DNA from 3 places in the Gordonia sp. PvP123 genome. Region 1 is predicted to be linked to each of the others. Evidence: predicted binding sites of a transcription regulator. Region 1 holds the regulator's gene; each other region holds the start of a gene.
What was found. The regulator LexA, encoded in region 1, represses DNA repair genes until DNA is damaged. The targets are predictions, from matches to a motif close to CGAACANNTGTTCG.
Positions count from the first base shown of each region.

Region 1 (3,219 bases):
CGACCGCGTGCTCGCCGAACTGCTCGGTCTACCCGAACCGGGCGTGCCGACACCGCAGGTGCCCTCGGTGCTGCTCGCCGACGACCTCGCGCCCGCCGACACCGCCGGCCTCGACCCGACGACCACGATCGCGCTCGTCACCCGGCTGGGTGGGCCGACCAGCCACACCGCGATCATCGCCCGGCAACTGGGGATCCCGTGTGTGGTGGCCGTGGCCGATCTCGCCGAGATCGCACCCGGCACAACCATTCTCGTCGATGGGACGACCGGCCGGGTCGAGGTGGAGCCCGATGCGCAGACGGCGCGGGCGCGAGTCGAGGAGGATCGTCGGCACGCCGAGCTCGTCGCCGGGTGGACGGGTCCGGGGCAGACCGCCGACGGCATCGCCGTCTCGGTGCTCGCCAATGTCGCCGACGGATCGTCGGCGCGGGCCGCCGCCGGGCATCCGGTCGAGGGCGTCGGACTCTTCCGCACCGAACTCGCCTTCCTCGAACGCGCCGACGAACCATCGGTCGACGAGCAGGCGGCGATCTACCGCGAGGTACTCGATGCCTTCGACGGCCAGAAGGTGGTGATCCGTACCCTCGACGCCGGCTCGGACAAGCCCTTGAGGTTCGTGACCCACCCAGACGAATCCAATCCCGCGCTCGGTGTCCGTGGGGATCGAATCGCCCTGGCGCATCCCGAGATCCGAGCCCACCAGCTCGACGCGATCGCGCACGCCGCGTCGGGTTCCGACGTCGCGCCGTGGGTCATGGCGCCGATGATCGCCTCGCCGTCCGAGGCGCGCGCCTTCGCCGCGGAGGTCCGCGGCCGGGGCCTGGTCGCCGGGGTCATGATCGAGGTGCCCGCGGCCGCCATCCTGGCCGAGGCCGTGCTCGCCGAGGTGGACTTCGTGTCGATCGGCACCAACGATCTGACGCAGTACACGATGGCGGCCGATCGGATGTCGGCCGATCTCGCCGGATTGACCGATCCGTGGCAGCCCGCGGTGCTCAGCCTGATCGCGGGTGTCGCCGCAGCGGGTGTCCGCCAGGGCAAGCCGGTCGGGGTGTGCGGTGAGGCGGCTGCCGATCCGAATCTCGCCTGCGTGCTCGTCGGTCTCGGGGTGACCTCGCTGTCCAGCGCGCCGGCCGCGGCCGCCGCGGTGGGGGCTCGGCTCGGCGAGGTGACCGCGCAGGACTGCCGCGCCGCCGCCGACGCCGCGCTGGCCACGTCCGACCCCGCCGCGGCGCGAGAAGCTGCCGCGGCGGTGCTCGACCGTTCGGTCGGGGGAGAGGTCAGACTCGCCGCATCACGGTGACGACCTTGCCGAGGATCACGGCGTCGTTGCCCGGGATGGGATCGAACAGCTCGTTGTGCGGCATCAGCCACACATTGGCGCCTTGACGCTTGAAGGTCTTCACGGTGGCCTCGCCGTCGATCATCGCTGCGACGATGTCGCCGTTGTCGGCGACGTTCTGCTGCCGCACGACGACCCAGTCGCCGTCGCAGATGGCGGCGTCGATCATCGACTCGCCCACGACGCGCAGCAAGAAGAGCGAGCCCTCGCCGACCAGCTCGCGAGGAAGCGGGAACACGTCCTCGACCGCCTCCTCGGCCAGGATCGGGCCACCGGCCGCGATCCGGCCGAGGACCGGCACGAAGGTCGGCTCGGGCAGCCGGCCGGCCGGCGGGGTCTCCGGCGACGGCGATTCGCTCGGCGCGATGTTGACCGCACGCGGCCGGTTCGCATCCCGCTTGAGCAGACCCTTGCGCTCGAGGGTCCGTAGCTGGTGGGCGACCGACGATGTCGAGGCCAGGCCGACCTCGTCGCCGATCTCGCGGATGCTCGGCGGGTAACCGCGCTCGCGTACCGAGCGGCGGATGACTTCCAGGACCCCGAGCTGGCGCGGGGTGAGTGAGGCCTCGGCGGCGGCGACGTCGATGGGGGCCTCGTCGTCGGCTCCCCGCGCTCGGCCGCGCCTATCGCCGGTGTCACTCATGTTCGGTTCCTCTCGTCTTCGGAACGTGCTGGTAGATGGCCCGTGGGGATGTTCAGCCGCGTCCGAGCCTAGCGGAGTGCGACCTCCACCTCAAACATTTGTTCGATGTGTCGCGAGACTTTGTCGGTGCGCCGTGCTACAAATTCGAACATCAGTGCATCGAACATCTGATCGAAGTTCGAACACCGGATGCCAGACACCCGAACACCCGAAGATCCCGCACCGAACACCCGGAGGGCACCATGCGCACCGCCACTCTCGTCGCTCCCGTCCGTACCGAGCGTCCCGACACCGTCCGGGCGCGCACCGACCGCGCCGACCGTATCCGGACCCGGACCCCGCTGACCGACGGTTCTCGGCCCGTCGACAACCGGCCGGCAGGCAACCGTCCGGTGGGCGGGTCGCCACTGACGCCACGCGTCGGCGGCACGCACTGCGGCTCCGCGGTGGGTGCCCGGGGCCGCGGGCCGGTCGGTCCGGATGCGGCGGTGTTCCGTCGCCGTCGCCGCACCGCCGTCGCGGTCCTCGCCGGCGTCGGCCTCGCGTTCGTCGTGTGGGTGTTCGGTGTCGTCGGTCAGAACTATTCGGACTCGATGACGCCCGCCGCGGTGAGCGCAGAGGTCGTCCACGTGCGCGCCGGGGATTCCCTCAGCACGATCGCCGGCCGGGTGGCGCCCGAGATGCCCCGCGACATCGTGATCGACGAGATCGTCGCGATGAACGATCTGCCGTCGAGTGCGCTGCAGGTGGGTCAGCCCCTGCTCACCCCCCGGTACCGCTGAGGCCGGGCGGTATCCTCGATGTCACAGGGGCCGGCCGAGAAGCGGCGGGGCGCACGGTTTCGGTGCGTTCCAGCGTCCCGCGACCTGCGTGAGGACACGATGCGCTGCCCCTTCTGCAAGAACGACGACACCAAGGTCATCGACTCGCGTGTCGCAGATGAAGGGCAGGCCATCCGACGGCGTCGCTCGTGTGTGGAGTGCGGGCGCCGATTCTCCACGGTGGAGAGCGCCGTGCTCGCCGTGGTCAAACGCAACGGGGTCACCGAGCCGTTCAGTCGCGAGAAGGTCATGCGCGGTGTGCGTCGTGCCTGTCAGGGCCGGCACGTCGCCGAGGACGCACTCGCGCAACTCGCCCAGCAGGTCGAGGACACGGTGCGCGCGAGCGGATCGGCCGAGATCCCCAGCAACGAAGTCGGTCTCGCGATCCTGGGTCCGCTGCGTGATCTCGACGA
Region 1 is NZ_JBEPPN010000001.1:343,680-346,898, reverse strand. Features, by position in the region: gene ABIC25_RS01555 (phosphoenolpyruvate--protein phosphotransferase) at 1-1,303, shown strand, start outside; gene lexA (transcriptional repressor LexA) at 1,281-1,985, opposite strand; gene ABIC25_RS01545 (LysM peptidoglycan-binding domain-containing protein) at 2,228-2,767, shown strand; gene nrdR (transcriptional regulator NrdR) at 2,867-3,219, shown strand, end outside.

Region 2 (3,219 bases), on a different contig from region 1:
GTTCACCACCGCCGAACAGGTGCTCGGCGAGATCTGGCAGAACCACTTCCTACTGGCGCCGGCGGCGGCCGACCCGGGTTGAAGAGCGGTCGACGCCGATTCACCGCTCCGGCGCGATTCGGTCAGCACTCAACCCCGTCGACGGAAGCCACTGCGGCGCAGACCCAAACAGCTGTCGGAAAGCCCGGTGTTGTTCGAGCCCGCAGGCCGCGGCGGCGCCGTCGCCCCGATCGGTCGACGTGGACGTGCCCGGGACGTGCCCCGCGGGACCTCGGGTGCGGTCGTCGCGGTCACCGATGACGCAGGTACCCGTGACGACGATTCCTCTGCAGCACAGACCGACCCGGTCGCGCGAGAGCGGGCGATCGGACTCGCCAGACGACTCCGACTCGCACGTCCCGTGGAGACACGGAACGCACGCCGCAGCGCCAACGGTGTACTCACGAGCCAGCGTTGGCGGGGTGGCTCCGATGAGCTCGATCTCGACGCGACCCTCGAGGCACTCATCGGCAACCCGATTCCCGAGGACGACGACATCCGCGTGCGCGAGCGCGTCCGGCGCCGACGCTCCATCGTGCTGGCAGTCGACGTGTCCGGCTCCGCCCGCGGCGAGCAGGTCCGCACCGCGGCCGCGACAGCCGGCGCACTCGCCGGTGAACTCGGTCGCGACGACCTCGCCGTCATCGCCTTCTGGTCCGACGCCGCGCTCATCGTCCCTCTCGGCCGACCGGTCACCACCGAACAACTCGTCGACGAACTCCTCGCACTGCCCGCACAGGGCCTGACCAACGTGGCCTTCCCGCTGCAGACCGCCCTCGAACAGTTGGCCGACGCACCTTCGGCCGACGCTCGCGTGATCCTGTTGAGCGACTGCGTCCACAACGCCGGACCCGACCCCCGGGACGCGGCCGGTCGGTTACCCCGCGTCGACGTGCTGCTCGACATCTCCGGTGAACACGACGCCGAACTCGCACAAGACCTGGCGCTCATCGGCCGGGGCCGGTGCCGGCCGATCCGGGACCACCACGACGTGGTGCCCGCCCTCCAGGCGATCTTCGCCTAGGCGGTGGCGGGCAACCGCCCCTACCACACGGCACCGACAGAATTTGATCACTCAGTTCCGTTGCACACCAACACTTTCGGTGTTGCCAGACGACCCAGGTCGTGTACACTCGAAAGCACATTCGCATCAACGGTTCTCGGGGGAGGTGACCGTCATGACAGATACCCAACGACACGATGGCACCGGCGTGCCGTCCCCTGGTGCGGTCGAGCTGGTGGCCGAGCTGCATGCGATTCTCGACAAATTGCAGACTGTGGACCTGTCGCCGTGCACCGATACCGAGTTGACTGACGTGGCAGCCGAGACCGAACGTGCCATCGCACGACTGACCGTTGCCGGTGACCGGCAGATCGATCAAGTCGAGGCCCGCGACCTCCCCCGCAAGACCGGCTGCCGCACGCTCATGCAGTTCATGACCCATCGACTGCGGGTCTCGAACCCGCTGCGGCGGCGTAAGCAGATGGACGCCACCGCCACCCGCACCAGCCTCGGCGGTGAAATCTTGGAGCCCGAACACCCTTGCCTGGCTGAGGCATTCGCGCGAGGCGCCGTCGGCACCGCACACGTCCAAGCCGCCCTCGACGTCCTCGACCGCATCCCGAACGCTGTCGACCACGACCTGAAAGTCGCTGCGGAACGGCAGATGGCCGAGATCGCCGAAGCCCACACCCCCGCCGACATCACCCAATTGGGCGCGCGCTTGTTGGCCCATCTCGACCCGGACGGCACCCTGTCCGACGACACCGACCAGAAACGACGCCGCGGCGTGTGGATCGGGCGGCAACGCGCCGACGGCACCGCCACCATCTCCGGCACCCTCAGTCCTGAACTGAATGCCCGACTGACGATGATGTTCGCCGTCTGGGGCAAACCCGGACTCAACAACCCCGACGACCCCGCCTCACCGTCCGGACCCGCCGGCACCGCCGACCCCGACGCCCTCGCGCTCGCAGCCGATCGTGACGGCCGCACCCTCGCCCAGACGAATCACGACGCGCTCGACGCCGCACTGGCCGCCGGCTTCGCCGACGGGATTCTCGGAACGTCGCACCGCGGCCTGCCCGCCCATCTGATCATCAAAGCCGACCTCAATGATCTGATTCGTGAAGCCGGGCTCGCCACCACCGCCACCGGCACCCTGCTCCCCATCCCCGACCTGATCGCGATGGCCGGCGACATGCAACCGTGGCTCGCGATCTTCAAAGACGCCACCGCGGTGCCGCTGTACTTCGGGCGCGGGAAACGTTTGGCAACCCGCGAACAACGCCTCGTCTCCTTCGCCCGCCCCGACGGTGAAGTCTGTTCCGCACCCGGCTGCGATCAACCCGCCACCCAGGTCGAACTCCATCACGCCCACAAGGACTGGGCCAAGGGCGGTCTCACCGACATCGACGACCTCGCACCGGCCTGCCCCCGCCACAACCGCATGGTCGGCGACCAGCCCGGCCAGTACACCACCCGAATCGAACGGTCCGGACCCGACGAAGGCCGCTGCATCTGGCGACTCAACACCGAACCCGGCGCACCCCCCAACCCCGAACACATCAACCGCCGACCCGACATACCCCGGCGGTTCGCAGAACATCTGAACACCGTGCGCACCGAGATCCACGGACCGACCACCCTTCGTGACGCGCCCTCCGCAAGCTCCGGGCGCTCCTCAGGGAGCAGGGGGCCCGACGATCAAGCACGCCAATCATGGCTGACAATCAGCCACGTCATCGACGTCCGACCACCCCGACCCGGACCACCCTCACCCCGGCCCTCTCTCGTCGAAGCACACCTCATGGAGCTCCTCGCCACCCTTTGAACCATGCACAACGACAAAGGGACCCATCCCGAAGGATGGGTCCCCTGTCTTGCGATGGACTCTGTCTCGCGATGAACTGTGACGAGCTGAGATCAGCCGAGTACCAACGACTCTCCGTCGGCACTGACGTTGACCGGCACCACGTCACCGTCGCGGATGTCTCCGGCGAGCAGTTGCTTGGCGAGCTGGTCACCGATGGCCTGCTGCACCAACCGGCGCAGTGGGCGCGCACCGTACAGCGGGTCGAATCCACGTGCGCCCAGCCACTCCTTGGCCTTGAGCGACACCTCGAGGTCGAGGCGACGCTGCGCGAGGCGCTTCTTGAGCTGGCCGAGCTGGATGTCGA
Region 2 is NZ_JBEPPN010000004.1:330,929-334,147, forward strand. Features, by position in the region: gene ABIC25_RS09365 (AAA family ATPase) at 1-82, shown strand, start outside; gene ABIC25_RS09370 (vWA domain-containing protein) at 188-1,063, shown strand; gene ABIC25_RS09375 (HNH endonuclease signature motif containing protein) at 1,218-2,873, shown strand; gene clpB (ATP-dependent chaperone ClpB) at 2,966-3,219, opposite strand, start outside.
Region 2: ABIC25_RS09375 (HNH endonuclease signature motif containing protein) is a predicted target of LexA. The motif match lies at 1,174-1,187, and genes of this name have one in related genera.

Region 3 (3,219 bases), on a different contig from region 1:
TCAGCCGTGCCCTGGCCGGACTCGGCGACGCCACGGCCGGACCGCTTGCCGTCGCGAAACAGCGGGGCAACGGCGCGGTGCGCGCACACGTCGTGGCCACCGAACGGCTGATCGACGACCCGGACGGTGACTTCGCCGCTGCGTCGGACTTCGTCGCGCCGACGACCAGCCCTGTCCCCGACGACGATTCGGCCGTCGAAACAAAGGACGGAATGTAGCGGTGCTGATCGGCGAGGTGGCACGGCACACCGGTTTGAGCAGCCGGATGCTGCGCCACTACGACTCACTCGGACTCGTGCGACCGACCGGCCGGACGTCCGGCGGCTACCGGGAGTACTCCGAGGCCGACCTCGAGCGGCTCATGCACGTCGAGAGCCTCCGATCGCTCGGACTCTCGCTGCGCGAAGTCGGCCGCGCGCTCGACGAGCCGGGGTTCGCACCGGACACGCTCATGGACCGCCTCATCGACGACACCGAGGCGAGGATGGCTGCCGATGCCCAGCTCCTCGCCCGTCTACAGGACGTGCGGGGTGCCGGGCCCACCGAGTGGTCCGCGGTGCTGGGAGTGGTCAGACTGCTCCGCGCCGTCCAGTCCGACAACGCGGCCGATCGTCAGACTGCCGCGATGCTGGCCGGCGAGGTCAGGGTGTCCGGGGACTCGCTGGCGGACGCACTCCTGAAGGAGCCGGATCCCAACGTCGCCGGTGCCCTTCGGTGGGCGCTCGCGCAGAGACCGGGCGGTGTCGACCGCCTCGTCGACGGTGCGGCCGACCCCGATCCGGTTGTTCGACGCCGGGCGGTCACCGCGCTCGCCGCGATCGAGGAGACCACACAGGTCACGTCGGTTCTCGAGGGACTGCTCGCCGATCCCGATCCCGCCGTCCGACGCACCGCTGCCCTGACCCTCGGACGCCGCGGTGCCGCGGTCGCGGTCGATGCCCTGGTCGAGCTCATCGGTGCCGGCGACCGCGATGTCGAGGCCGCCGAGGTCCTCGCCGGTCACGAAGCCCACCGCGAGCGGATCGTCGACCTTCTCGTCGACCGCCTGGGTGCCGACCCCGACGCGTCCGTTCGATCGCGCCTGGTGCAAGCTCTCGCCGAGATCCCCGGTACCGCAGCAGCTTCGGCGCTGCGGACGTGCACCGGTGACGCCGACGAAATGGTCGCGCGCACCGCGACCGTATTGCTCGATCGGCGGCCGCAGGGCTGATAGCTCAACAAGTCGACGAAAACTGTGTGACTCGTGAGACTTCTGTTCACCGCGGTTCACTGCGGTTCACTGCGGTTCACTGAAGGTGCTCCTGTTCACTGATGGTTCTGATGTGAAAATCGCTGTCGTAGAACATCTTTGACTCGAAGTAGTTGTGGAAATCGCTCGTCTTCGAACGGATTGTCGAGTACCTTGGTGGCATGACCCCGATCGCCGAGATGCGAGACTTCGTGATCACCCTCGAACCACCCACCGACCCGACCGGCCGGGAGATCTTCGACCAACTGGACGAACTTCGGTTGCTGCACAACGTCGTCGGTCATCAGATCGCCGTGCACGCAGCATCGTTCGAAGCGACCGGCGCGGCAGACAAGGTGGGGTCGACCACACGCGGGGTGCTGATCGAGATGGGTTTCGCGCCGGCTGTCGCTCACCGCAGCATACGGATCGGAGAGCGGATCGACTCGTTGCCGAAGCTCGGCGACTGCGCCTCCGACGGGCATCTGGCGAGCGAATGCGTCGACGCGGTTGTCCGCGGCCTGACCGTCATCGAGAAGCAAACACCCACAGGACTTTCCGACGAGGACCGGGCGGCGTATGAGTCCGAGCTACTGGCTCAAGCCTTCTCGGGTGCCACCCCCACCGAGATCGCCGACCACGCACGCACCATCGCCCACCGCAACGCCGACACCGCCGACGACGCCATCCCGGTTGCCGAGGACGCCTCGCTGAACGTGGTGAACTCGCGCATCACCGACGATGGCCGTGTGGAGATCAAGGCCGACCTCACCGCTGTGGTCGGTGAGAAGTTCCTGTCCATGATCGACGAACGATCCTGCCCGCGACCCGAACCCGACGGCAGCGAGGATCGACGGACGCGGGACCAGCGGTGGGCCGACGGCTTCGAGTTGTTGATGGATCAGGCGGCGATCGGAGCGACCCTCGACACCAGCGGTTCGCCTCGAACCCAGCTGTTGGTGACGATCCCGGCCGATGCGAAAGATCCGGCGCGACTGCCATGGGTCGGTCCGGTGTCGCAGACCACCGCCAAGCGACTCGCGTGCGACGCCCTTGTGAGCGAGATCGTCCTGGACGGGGAAGGCGTGCCCTTACAGATGGGGACAAGTAGGCGGCTCTTCCCGTCCCACTTACGGAAGGCCATCACGGTCCGTGACCTGTGTTGCATCAAATGCGGTGCGCCCGCTGCACATACGCAGGTGCATCACATCGTGCCATGGGTGGACGGCGGCCCCACCGACCTCGACAACGGGTGCCTGCTCTGCCAACGCTGCCACACCCAGGTACATCACCACGGCTGGGAAGTGACGATGGGATATGACCGCCACCCCTGGCTGATCCCGCCTGCTGACATCGACCCACAGCGCCGCACGCGGCCCGCCTACAACCGACGCACGATGCGGCTCGACGACGTCTTCGTGTAGGTCCTGCGCCACCGCACGCGCTGCCGGACAAGCCATCTCAGACGGGACCGAGCAGCCGACACGACAACACCTCACGACCACAGATCCTGACGGCATGGCCGTCGCGGCGTTCCTTGACAACTCCACAGTGTGAAAGCCGAGCACGGCGTGGGCGTCGATGCGGTCCATCTCCTGGATCTTCGGGAGATGGACCGCAACGAATCCGCGTTACTCGACGCGTTCCTTGACGCATCAGTCGTCGCGGTCTTGGTCGCGTCAGTCGCCGCCGTCTTGGTCGCGGCAGTCGCCGCCGTCCCGGTCGCCTCAGCCGTCACCGTCTCGGTCGTGTGTGCCGCCACCACGCGGGTCTGGCCCTCGCCACCTCGGACGCTGCATTGTTCTGCACCTGGGTCGGCGCATGAGCCCGTTCATGGACCAGCACGATGGTCAGCGAGCTGGTGGTGACCGTTCCGCAGCTCCCGCGGCCTCCGCAGACCCAGCGCCGCGCGCAGGATCAACACAGCGCCGACCAGAAATCGTCTGGACCGCAATTGGGTGCCGTCCCGGCCGGTCGGTAGTCTGTTGGGC
Region 3 is NZ_JBEPPN010000002.1:82,036-85,254, reverse strand. Features, by position in the region: gene ABIC25_RS03250 (HEAT repeat domain-containing protein) at 1-218, shown strand, start outside; gene ABIC25_RS03245 (HEAT repeat domain-containing protein) at 221-1,210, shown strand; gene ABIC25_RS03240 (HNH endonuclease signature motif containing protein) at 1,411-2,652, shown strand.
Region 3: ABIC25_RS03240 (HNH endonuclease signature motif containing protein) is a predicted target of LexA. The motif match lies at 1,383-1,396, and genes of this name have one in related genera.